Regions from separate parts of the Lysinibacillus sp. NPDC096418 genome, predicted to be linked through region 2. Evidence: predicted binding sites of a transcription regulator. Region 2 holds the regulator's gene; each other region holds the start of a gene.

Region 1 (4,296 bases), on a different contig from region 2:
TTGGTGAAAAGTAGTGATTGCCACATATAGAGAAGGGACAATCAGAGAAATGATTATACCGAAATATCTCAATAGACGTATAAGTGAACTAATTATGAAATTTTGATAATAGTCCTCTGAAGATTGTAAAAAAGATGTGAACAAAGCAGGGACAATAAGAACAAAGGGTGTACCATCCACGAGAATAGCAATTTTTCCTTCTAACAATTCAGCTGCAATGACATCCGGTCGTTCTGAATTGTAAATTGTTGGGAATATCGAATATTTACTATCTTGTATCAACGCTTCAATATAACTACTTTCTAGAATGCCATCTATGTCAATACTGTCTAAACGTTCGAGAACCTCTTTTACAATTTTTTCGTTCGCAATGCCATTAATGTACATAACGGCAATATCTGTTTGCGTTACTTTCCCAATAACCCTCGATTTTATCCAAAGGTTAGGATTTTTAATCTTACGACGTATCATGGCTGTGTTTGTACGAAGTGTTTCTGTAAAAGCTTCTTTAGGACCCCTTACGACTGATTCCGTAGTAGGTTCAGTAATTGCTCGATCCTTAGATTTTTTAGTACTTGTCGAAATTCCTTTTGGTTCACCGTCTAATAAAATGACGGTTTCTCCATTCATGATTGAACTAAACAATGTCGAAAAATCTTCAATATCTTTCACATCACCGACTGTCAAACCAGTATCTTTTAAATATTGGTTGAGTGCTTCTGATTTAACTTCAATCGTCTTATCTAAATCCAACATAAGAGATTCCATTATAAAATCCGATATTGCTGTTTGATCGGCTAAACCATCTGTGTAAACGATTGCCATGGGATGATTCTCTGATTTCCCAATAAAAAACTCCCGTATGACAATATCGTTACTATTACCAACTGCTTCTTTAATGATTTGAATATTTTTTGAAAGAGATTGATTAAGTAAATCCTTCGAAGAGCTTGATGTTGATTGAGAGGTATCGTTATTATTTTTTGAACTACTCACTTAAAAATCCTCCTCCATCTATTCATTGAGCTAATAAGAGGATATACAACTTTTTATCGAGATAAACAAAAAATCGCTAGTAAAACAAAAAGAGATTGTCTCAAAAGCCTGAGACAATCTCTAAATTGCTATTTTGTATAAGCGTAATTTAATTCATCAATGTTACTATCTACATCAATATGTAAATTATGCTCATTAAAAAACCATAAATCTTTTTCGTCAATGTAGTACGTAATGCCATCGACAACCGTTTGAGCACCAATGTCGATTGGCTCCTCGCGTGTCATACCGAGGGAAAAACCTTCGTGGAAAGGACTTAAGCCACCATATCGTGCATAAAAACGAATGTTATCACCTTTTTCAACTTCCATTTCATGCTTAAACCATTCAAGCGCTGCATCAGTTAGTGTAATCTTCATGTTATGATCCTTCCTCACTTTAAATCCATTTCACTTTTGGTTCAGTACCATTTTTAATACGAGCGATGTTTGCGCGATGGCGATAGACAATAAAGCTGAATAGACACGCCACTAAGATTAATAATGCAAAATCACCTGTAACAAAATAATAAACGATTGAATAAATAAGTGCCAGCCCAGAGGCAATGATCGATGTTAAACTAACAATTTTCGTGATTTTTAATGTGATGAAGAACGTAAAGAATAATACGATAAAAAATGGCCAAGAATAGCCAAGTACCACACCGGCAGATGTAGCAACTGCTTTACCACCACGGAAACTCGCAAACACAGGAAACATATGACCGAATACTGCTAAAACGCCAAGAATCATTGGATGAACCGTAGCTTCAGTAAAAAAAGGTAACGACGCCAATAAAACAGCCGCTGTTCCTTTTAAGACATCCATAATTGTTACAATCAGACCTGCTTTTTTTCCTAAAATACGAAAAGTATTCGTAGCGCCTAAGTTACCGCTACCGTGCTCTCGTATATCCATTTTGTAAAAGATTTTTCCAATCCATAACCCAGATGGTATAGAGCCGATTAGATAAGCACATAAAATAATAAAACCATTTATCATTGATAAGCTCCTTTCATTTCACATAAAAATTATCACTTGGTACTAATACTTTGTGATGATTATTTTACACTTTTTCTTTACAATTCACAATGTTATGAAGGAAAATACCTAATCAATCGGGAATTCTTTATCATAAGAGAAAAGCTTTCTTTAAAATATAGGTAAAAAGGGGATTTTGTCAATCTTACTTTCCTTTGGTAGAATAGAAGTCTATCTTTTATTTCTAAGTCAAGGAATAATAATATAAATTTATTTGGGCCTAGTACTGGCTATTGACAACGAATGCTATTATTATTAGGATGAGAACGTTATCAGAACATGCGTTTGTTTTTTGGAGGGGAATCTTTTGGCGAATAAACAGTCACCTAGCGTCTATAATGATGACGCAATTCAAGTTTTAGAAGGATTAGAAGCGGTGCGAAAGCGACCCGGCATGTATATTGGTTCCACAGATGGTCGAGGACTTCATCACCTTGTGTATGAAATTGTAGATAATGCGGTGGATGAAGCACTTGCTGGCTTTGGTTCTCATATCATTGTCACAATACATCAAGACCAAAGTTTAAGCGTTCGAGATTTCGGACGAGGTATGCCAACTGGTATGCACAAAATGGGCAAGCCGACGCCAGAAATAATTTTCACAGTGTTACATGCAGGTGGAAAATTTGGACAAGGCGGTTATAAAACGAGTGGTGGTTTGCACGGTGTAGGTTCATCTGTTGTGAACGCCTTGTCGACATTTTTAGAAGTAACGATTCATCGTGATGGAAAAAAATATAAACAACGTTTTGAAAATGGCGGAAACCCAGCAACAACACTTGAAGTAATCGGTAATACAAAACAAACAGGGACGCTTGTACATTTCTTACCAGATGATACGATCTTCTCTGTGACTAAATTCAACTATGATACGCTTGCAGAACGTTTACGTGAATCTGCATTTTTACTAAAAGGCTTAAGAATTGAATTAATCGATGAACGCGGGGAAGGCAAAGAGGATGTTTTCTTTTATGAAAACGGAATAGAAGCTTTCGTTGCGTATTTGAACGAGGAAAAAGACATACTCCATCCGGTTAAATATGTTGAGGGAACACAGGATGAAATCGAAGTCGAATTTGCTTTCCAGTATAATGATGGTTATTCAGAGACTATTTTATCGTTCGTCAATAACGTACGTACACGAGATGGCGGTACGCATGAAACGGGTGCTAAAACGGCATTAACTCGTGTATTTAATGAATATGCTCGTAAAATTGGCTTATTAAAAGAAAAAGACAAAAATCTTGAAGGTTCGGACATTCGCGAGGGCTTATCAGCAGTTATTTCAGTTCGTATTCCTGAGCATTTACTGCAATTCGAAGGACAAACGAAAAGTAAGCTAGGTACTAGTGAAGCACGTTCAGCAGTCGATTCTGTTGTATCTGAGCAAATTTTATATGTGCTTGAGGAGAATGCTGAGCTATCTGCGTCCCTTGTTCGTAAGGCAATTCGAGCGCAGCAAGTACGTGAAGCGGCTCGTAAAGCACGTGAAGATGCTCGTAACGGTAAGAAAAACAAAAAGGCAAGTACACTCCTGTCAGGTAAGTTAACGCCTGCACAGTCCCGTAATGCAGCTAGAAATGAATTATACTTAGTCGAAGGTGATTCCGCAGGAGGTTCAGCTAAGCAAGGTCGTGACCGTACGTTCCAAGCAATCTTGCCTCTACGCGGAAAAGTAATTAATACTGAAAAGGCGAAGCTTCAGGACATTATGAAAAATGAGGAAATCTCAACAATTATTCACGCAATTGGTGCTGGTGTTGGGACTGATTTTTCTGTAGAAGATTCCGCCTATGATAAAGTTGTCATCATGACCGATGCCGATACAGACGGTGCACATATTCAAGTCTTGCTATTAACATTCTTTTATCGTTATATGCGTCCACTAATTGAGGCAGGAAAAGTCTTCATTGCGCTACCACCGCTATACAAAGTATCTAAGGGTACAGGTAAAAAAGAAGTCATTGAATACGCTTGGACAGAAAATGATTTACAGTCCGCTATTAAAAAAATAGGGAAGGGCTATATACTTCAGCGTTATAAAGGACTTGGTGAGATGAACGCTGATCAATTATGGGATACAACAATGAATCCTGAAACACGTACATTGATTCGTGTAACAATTGAGGACGGTGCTCGTGCTGAACGACGTGTTACAACGTTAATGGGTGACAAAGTAGAGCCACGCCGCAAATGGATCGAAGCAAATGTAAACTTCGG
Region 2 (4,296 bases):
GTAAATAAAACAAAAAAACATGTATGATACATAGTAAGAGATGGCGGTCGATTCAGAGGAAGCGGAGGAACATATTGGATTGGCTAATTAGTAGTTTGATTTTTGTATTTGGACTAGTCTTTGGTTCGTTTTTTAATGTAGTTGGCTTACGTGTACCGATGAAGGAGTCAATTGTATCGCCACCTTCACATTGTACGATATGTCAACGTCAGCTGAAGCTACTAGATTTAGTACCGGTGTTGTCGTTTTTATTGTTAGGCGGGAAGTGTCGTGGTTGTGGGCACAAAATCTCATGGATTTATCCGTTAATGGAGCTTATCACAGGCGGGTTATTTGTTTTTGCTTATTGGCAACTTGGATTTAATGTGGAGTTTTTGATGGCATTGCTATTTATTTCACTACTTGTCATCATTGTTATATCGGATATTTCGTACATGTTGATTTCTGATAAAGTGCTGATTTTCTTTTTGCCGCTATTCATCGTCGGGCGGATTTTATCTCCTTTAACGCCTTGGTGGGATAGTTTACTAGGTGCTGTTGTAGGATTTGGCATATTATATAGCATTGCTGTGTTGTCACGTGGTGGTATGGGTGGGGGCGATATTAAGTTATTCTTTTTAATCGGGCTCGTGCTAGGCACGATAGATTCTCTATTGACGCTGTTTTTAGCAGCTGTGATTGGTATATTTGTGGGCATTATGATTCTACGTGTACGGGAACAAGAGAAACAAAAGCATGTGCCATTTGGTCCATCGATTGCCCTTGCGGCGATTATTGTGTATTTCTATGGCGATAAGATTTATGAGTGGTACTTTATATTATGGAAGAAAGTTGAAATTTTTTAATGGGGGAATGAAATTTTGAAACCGGTAATTGCAATTACCGCTTGTGCGGAGGATGATTTATCTTCACGTTTAAATGCGGCATATAGTAAGAGTATACTAGAAGCAGGCGGGATACCAATCATAGTGCCATTTGGTGTTGATGAGGATGTCTCGCAGGTTTTATCTATAGCAGATGGGTTATTACTTTCGGGTGGTCATGATGTGCATCCATTCTATTTTGGTGCAGAACCGTCTCCGAAATTAGGGCAAATTTATCCTGAACGCGATATGGTTGAGCTTGCATTGACAAATAGAGCTATCGAGAGAGAAATGCCAATCTTCGGAATTTGCCGAGGTATTCAATTACTTAATGTCGCACTTGGGGGTACATTATATCAGGATATCGATTCGGAAGTTCAAAGTAATAAATTATTAAAGCATGCACAACAAGCAGCTAGAGGTGTTGCAACACATTATGTAAATATTGACGAAGGTAATTTATTAATGAAAATTATTGAACAAAAGCAGCTTGCTGTTAATTCGTATCATCACCAGGCAATCAATGTGCTGGCTGAGTCATTGAATGTTGTTGCAACGTCGAGTGATGGCATAATCGAGGCTGTAGCGCATGAAGCATTACCTTTTTGTTTAGGCGTTCAGTGGCACCCTGAGGAACTAGCAATTGCGGGAAATGAAGCGGCGAAACAGCTATTTAAAGCATTTGTCGAGGCTAGTAAGGCATATAAAACAAAATAATAATAATAGAAAAGCTGTCCAATACAGTCAGATTTAGACTGGTAGGGCAGCTTTAACTTTTACTATTGTACGCGGCGATAAAGACCAACTACTTGTCCTAAAATCGAAACTTGGTCCACAATAATCGGTTCCATCGTAGCGTTTTCAGGTTGTAAGCGGAAATGCGTTTTTTCTTTGTAGAAGCGTTTAACTGTTGCTTCATCTTCTTCTGTCATCGCTACAACAATGTCACCATTATTCGCTGTTGACTTTTGCTTTACAATGACTAAATCCCCGTCCAAAATCCCTGCCTCAATCATGGATTCACCCATAATTTCTAGCATGAATAGTTGATCCTCACTAGTACCGTATGTGTCTGGTAATGGGAAGTATTCCTCGATATTCTCAATCGCGGTAATTGGTGAACCTGCCGTTACTTTACCAACTAAAGGCACGTGAATGACACTTTGCTTTTGAATGGTATCTTCAGGCTCTAGGATTTCGATCGCACGTGGTTTTGTTGGGTCACGGCGAATTAAGCCTTTTTGCTCTAAACGTGCTAAATGACCATGCACAGTCGAGCTAGAAGCAAGTCCTACAGCTTCTCCAATCTCACGTACAGATGGTGGATAACCTTTTGCACGAACCTCTTCTTTGATGAATGCTAAAATGTCCTCTTGCCTTTTCGAAACTTTTTTCATAATGCTCACCTCTTTAACTTTATGTACTCGTTTTCCTTATTAAATAGTATAGCAGAATGCGAACACGTATGCAAACATAGGTTCGAAAAGTGTTTGACAAAAACGTTTGTTCGTTTTATTATGAGAACATACATTCCGAACAAACATTCTAAAAGGGGAAATTGATAATGAGTTGGATGAAAAAAAACATACATATTTCAATTTTACTAGGAGCTTGCGTATTATTTGCAGGATATCTCTTAATAACTGATCCTGGAGAAATTACATATAAAGAAATTGATATCAAACATGGCGATAGTTTATGGTCGTTAGGTGAACTACATCGTGGTAAAATGGCTACTGATGAGTGGATACAAATCGTGAAGCTAAAAAATGAATTAACAGATTCGAAAATCGTGGCAGGAAAGTCATTAGTTATTCCAGTAGTTGGCGAGCAAGCTAAACCCATCAATACAATAGAAATTGCGAGAAATGAACAATGATGAATGAAAAACAATCGGCTGTTGTCTATTGCCGTGTTAGTACTGAAAAAGAGACGCAAAGCTCATCACTTGAGCGACAAGAAGATGAACTTGTAAGCTACGCAAAAAATCAAGGTTACAGTATAAAAGGTGTCTTCAAAGACAAGCATAGTGGCTATGATGTTGAGCGAGAAGGACTCCTTGAAATGCTAGATTTTATAAAAGAAGAAGGCGTGAATGCTCTTTTCGTTCAAGATGAAACACGTTTAGGCCGTGGTAATGCGCGTATGGCAGTCCTTCATTTATTGCAAAAAACGGAAACAGATGTTTTTTCGGTGGAAGATTCAGGACCAGTTCAGCTAAATGAAATGGACACGATGTTACTAGAAATATTAGCGATTGTAGAAGAGTATCAGCGCAAAATTCATAATGCAAAAATCCGCCGCGGTATGCGCCGTGCAGTCGAAAACGGTTACCGCCCTGAAAAAAATCTAACGAATCGTGGAAATGCATATGGACAAGAGCGAAAAGAAGTACCGATTGAAGAGATTATCCAGCTTCGTAACAAAGGCTTTACTTTTCAAGAAATTGCAACAACGCTTAGAGGTTTAGGCTTTAATGTCAGTAAAGCTACTGTACATCGAAGATTCCAAGAACACCAAGAAAGATTAGAAGGCAAATAATTTGCTCTTCTAATCTTTTTTGCATACTTTTGTAGTAGTATAAGTACGAAAGAGGTGTGGAATAATGTTATCGAAAGAAAAAATTAATCGTATCAATGAATTATCAGCAAAGGCAAAAGCAGGAAATCTAACAGAAGCAGAGGCGAAGGAACGTTCAGCACTTCGTAAAGAATATTTAGACACCTTCCGTGCAACAATGCGTGATACAATCGAAAATGTGAAAATTGTGGATGCAGAAGGAAATGATGTAACGCCAGAAAAGGTAAAGCAAGCCAAAAAGAATAAATTCTTGAATTAATGTGACGTTTTTTTGATTTAGTATTTCATAAATCTTACGTAGTATTACAAAAGCATTGTTTTCTTATGGAATCTTGACTAAACTGTAAAAGTACAATATCTAGGACGAGAAAGGATGTCACAATATCATGACTCAACATGCGGATCAACTAGCGATTAATGCTATCCGAACATTGTCAATCGATGCAATTGAAAAAGCAAATTCAGGTCACCCAGGTTTACCAATGGGGGCTGCACCAATGGCTTACACGCTATGGACGAAACAACTTCGCCACAATCCAGCTAATCCAAAATGGACTAACCGCGACCGTTTCGTACTTTCAGCAGGTCACGGTTCAATGCTTTTATACAGCTTACTTCACCTTGGTGGCTATGGCTTACCAATGGAGGAAATTAAGAACTTCCGTCAATGGGATTCATTAACTCCAGGACATCCTGAGTACGGTCATACAGTTGGTGTTGAAGCCACTACTGGTCCTTTAGGTCAAGGGATTGCTATGTCAGTTGGTATGGCTATGGCTGAACGTCATTTAGCTGCAACTTATAACAAACCAGGCTATGACATTGTAGATCACTACACATACGCACTATGCGG
Region 3 (4,296 bases), on a different contig from region 2:
TCGAAGTAGATATTCGTACAGAGGATTTAAAAATTGATACGTACCGTGCAACTGGAGCTGGTGGTCAGCATATTAATACGACGGATTCGGCTGTTCGTATTACGCATATTCCAACAGGGACAGTAGTGCAGTGTCAGGCAGAACGTTCACAAATTAAAAACCGTGAAAAAGCGATGACGATGTTAAAGGGTAAATTATATCAATTAGAAATAGATAAACAACAAGCACAGCTCGATGAAATTCGTGGTGAGCAAAAAGAAATTGGTTGGGGTTCACAAATTCGTTCTTACGTCTTCCACCCTTACTCAATGGTAAAAGATCATCGTACAAATGAAGAGACAGGGAATGTTAGTGCAGTAATGGATGGCGACGTTGATCCATTCATCAATGCTTACTTACGTTCACGTATTGGATAATAGATTAGCCTCAGGAGTAAATGAATTCCTGAGGCTTTTGTTTACTTAAATTTTTGAAATGGAGAGTGGTGCGTTAACTTTTCTCGTTCTTCTACATAGTGTTTATAGAGCATCGAAGCGTTGACAAATTGCTTACTGATAGATGCATATTTGACAGGAAGTTCGATTCGTACACCATTAATTAATGTTAGCAGACTACCAGATTCACTAGGTGTGATATTTTTAATAGCATGTAGTCCAATCCAAATATTATGTTCAGAGTTTGGTGAATAGGTTGGTAGAAATATACAAGGGAGTCCGAAATCGTAAGCAACGACAATTGGTAATTTGTGTTGGTTGCCAAAGAATCTTTTTGCTGAATTTTTAGCTGCTTCATAAGTTGTACCGAGAGAAAGGCAGGATTTTCGAATAACATGCATAGGCTTTCGTGTCACAATTAATTCATTGTGCTTATCGATAACACATGTGAAAATTTTTGATTCGTGTTTAACTGGCTGCAATAAATACGTATTAAATGACATGAGATAAGCATTAACATATTTGTTTGACATAGCGTTTCCTCCTTATTTCTGAATGTAATACTAAGGATAATGCTAAAATGTAAAATTAGGTAATGGCTTATTTAGCGAATTTACTAAGAAAATTCATCAAATAATGTAGGGTTATTCGGCTAATATGTTCAGAAAATTCGATAAATGGTATGTTTTCGGTTAATTGTACATTGCATTTTTATTTCAATTTTCTTATAATTTAAGAAAGGATCGAGGTGAGATCGTTGGATAAATATTATTCGTACACAGATTTTTTGAGAGCTGTCAGTCAGTCGAAAAAGGTTAATGAGGCAGAAAAATTATTGAACGAGATTTATTTAGATTTATTTTTAAATCGTATCCAGCGTACGTATCGCGAAGAACAACTGACTGTTCTGATAGATAAGGCACTCGACGAAAGGGATGAACACGCTTTTCATCTTTATGCAAGCGAACTTGAGATGTTACACCAAGTTGCGAGTGAATAATATGACAAACCCGCTCTTCTGGAATAGGAGAGCGGGTTTTTTCTTTATATTGGATATGTTGAGGAAAGACTTAGTTTGTCGTAGAAGTGATCTGAAATGGCGAAGGGATAATTATTCTTTCAATCAATCGAAACGTACGTTCGTTAAATGTTCGATATTTTAATACTGCTATGCTAGAATAAATGTATGAGTTAACCGGAAAGGATGGGAAAAGGTGGAGCAATTTGATTTACAATCATCGTATCAGCCTAATGGTGATCAGCCTAAAGCAATTGCAGAACTTGTTGCGGGTGTTAACGCTGGAAAACGTCATCAAACTTTACTTGGTGCGACAGGTACTGGTAAAACTTTTACGATATCAAATGTAATTCAGCAGGTGAAAAAGCCAACACTGATCATGGCACATAACAAAACACTTGCGGGTCAACTATATAGCGAGTTTAAAGAGTTTTTCCCGAATAATGCAGTTGAATATTTTGTTAGTTACTATGATTACTTCCAACCAGAAGCTTACGTACCGCAAACAGATACGTATATCGAAAAGGATTCGAGTATCAATGATGAAATTGATAAACTGCGCCACTCTGCAACATCCGCCCTTTTTGAGCGTGAGGATGTAATTGTTATTGCTTCTGTTTCTTGTATTTATGGTTTAGGTTCGCCAGAGGAATATCGAGAAATGGTCGTATCGATTCGTACGGGCATGGAAATTGAGCGTAATCAATTACTACGAAAACTAGTGGATGTACAGTACGAGCGAAATGATGTGAATTTCACCCGAGGGACATTTCGTGTTCGAGGAGATGTTGTAGAAATATTCCCAGCTTCACGTGATGAACACTGTATTCGCATTGAGTTTTTCGGTGATGAGGTCGATCGCATTCGTGAGGTTAATGCGTTAACAGGTGAGATTTTAGCAGAACGTGATCACGTAGCAATCTTCCCAGCATCTCACTTCGTTACCCGCGAAGAGAAAATGCTAAAAGCTATTGAAAATATTGAAAAAGAATTAGAAGAACGACTTGCTTTACTACGTTCGGAAGATAAGTTATTAGAGGCACAACGCTTAGAGCAACGCACACGCTATGATTTAGAAATGATGCGAGAGATGGGCTTTTGTTCAGGGATTGAAAACTATTCACGGCATTTAACATTGCGTGAAGCAGGTGCCACTCCCTATACATTATTCGATTATTTCCCTGATGATTTTTTACTTGTAGTGGATGAAAGTCATGTAACGCTGCCACAAGTACGAGGTATGTACAATGGTGACCAGGCGCGTAAAGGTGTCCTTGTGGAGCATGGCTTCCGTTTGCCATCAGCACTGGATAACCGACCATTGCGTTTTGAGGAATATGAAAAACGTATCCATCAGGCGATATACGTGTCAGCGACGCCAGGTCCATATGAACTAGAGCATACACCTGAAATGGTCGAGCAAATTATTCGTCCAACAGGTTTACTAGATCCGATTATTGATGTACGTCCAATTGAAGGTCAAATTGATGATTTAATTGATGAGATTCAAGAGCGTATTACACGTAATGAGCGTGTACTTGTAACGACATTAACGAAAAAAATGTCAGAAGATTTAAGTGCATACTTGAAGGAAATGGGCTTAAAAGTGGAATACTTACATTCAGAGATTAAAACATTGGAACGTATTGAGATTATTCGAGAGCTTCGTAAAGGTACGTATGATGTGTTAATTGGTATCAATTTATTGCGAGAAGGGCTTGATATTCCAGAAGTGTCACTGGTGGCGATTTTAGATGCGGATAAGGAAGGGTTCCTGCGTTCTGAACGTTCACTGATTCAAACGATTGGACGAGCAGCGCGTAATTCGAATGGGCGTGTCATTATGTACGCTGATAAGATGACTGATTCGATGAAAAAAGCGATTGATGAAACGAAGCGTCGTCGTATGTTGCAAATGGCATATAACGAGGAACATGGTATTACGCCTACAACAATTGTCAAGAAGATTCCAGATATTATTCGTGCTACACAAGTGGCGGAGGAAGATGAATCTTACGTGACAAAAGCGACAAAAGGTAAGAAATTAACAAAGGCAGAGAAGGAGAAATTACTTGCTTCTCTTGAAATAGAAATGAAGGAAGCAGCGAAGGCACTTGACTTTGAACGTGCAGCTGAACTTCGCGATACTATCTTTGAATTGAAGGCAGAAGGGTGATTTTGTGAAAAATACAGAAATCGTTGTGCAAGGTGCACGTGCACATAATTTAAAAAATATCGATGTCACAATTCCACGTGATAAGCTCGTTGTTTTAACGGGCTTATCCGGTTCGGGAAAATCTTCACTTGCATTTGATACGATTTATGCGGAGGGGCAGCGTCGTTATGTTGAGTCGCTGTCTGCTTATGCGCGTCAATTTCTTGGGCAAATGGACAAACCTGATGTAGATGCGATTGAAGGGCTATCACCAGCCATTTCGATTGACCAAAAAACGACGAGTCGTAACCCGCGTTCGACAGTCGGCACAGTAACAGAAATATATGATTATTTACGTTTATTGTATGCACGTATTGGTAAGCCCATTTGTCCAAATCATGGGATAGAAATTACTTCGCAAACAATTGAACAAATGGTGGACCGTCTAGTGACATACCCAGAACGAACAAAAATGCAATTACTCGCACCGATGATTGCTGGTCGCAAGGGAACGCATGTGAAGTTACTGGAAGATTTGAAAAAACAAGGCTTCGTTCGTGTGCGTATCGATGGAGAATTACGTGATTTAGATGATGCAATAGATCTTGATAAAAATAAAAAGCATTCAATTGAAGTCGTTGTAGACCGAGTAGTGGTAAAGGAAGGTATTGCAGCGCGCTTAAGTGATT

Evidence for each region. The regulator LexA, encoded in region 2, represses DNA repair genes until DNA is damaged. The targets are predictions, from matches to a motif close to CGAACATATGTTCG.
Region 1: parE (DNA topoisomerase IV subunit B) is a predicted target of LexA. The motif match lies at 2,351-2,364, and genes of this name have one in related genera.
Region 3: uvrB (excinuclease ABC subunit UvrB) is a predicted target of LexA. The motif match lies at 1,564-1,577, and genes of this name have one in related genera.

What each region holds. Positions count from the first base shown of each region.
Region 1 covers NZ_JBIWEY010000020.1:3,377-7,672, forward strand. The annotation lists gene ACIQZG_RS14790 (spore germination protein) at 1-996, opposite strand, end outside; gene ACIQZG_RS14795 (HesB/YadR/YfhF family protein) at 1,125-1,415, opposite strand; gene plsY (glycerol-3-phosphate 1-O-acyltransferase PlsY) at 1,435-2,037, opposite strand; gene parE (DNA topoisomerase IV subunit B) at 2,384-4,296, shown strand, end outside.
Region 2 covers NZ_JBIWEY010000015.1:78,255-82,550, reverse strand. The annotation lists gene ACIQZG_RS13110 (prepilin peptidase) at 75-845, shown strand; gene ACIQZG_RS13105 (gamma-glutamyl-gamma-aminobutyrate hydrolase family protein) at 861-1,580, shown strand; gene lexA (transcriptional repressor LexA) at 1,643-2,260, opposite strand; gene yneA (cell division suppressor protein YneA) at 2,428-2,742, shown strand; gene ACIQZG_RS13090 (YneB family resolvase-like protein) at 2,739-3,404, shown strand; gene ACIQZG_RS13085 (DUF896 domain-containing protein) at 3,469-3,702, shown strand; gene tkt (transketolase) at 3,830-4,296, shown strand, end outside.
Region 3 covers NZ_JBIWEY010000003.1:95,312-99,607, forward strand. The annotation lists one part of gene prfB (peptide chain release factor 2) at 1-416, shown strand, start outside; gene ACIQZG_RS04770 (competence protein ComK) at 458-967, opposite strand; gene ACIQZG_RS04775 (IDEAL domain-containing protein) at 1,192-1,434, shown strand; gene uvrB (excinuclease ABC subunit UvrB) at 1,649-3,628, shown strand; gene uvrA (excinuclease ABC subunit UvrA) at 3,633-4,296, shown strand, end outside.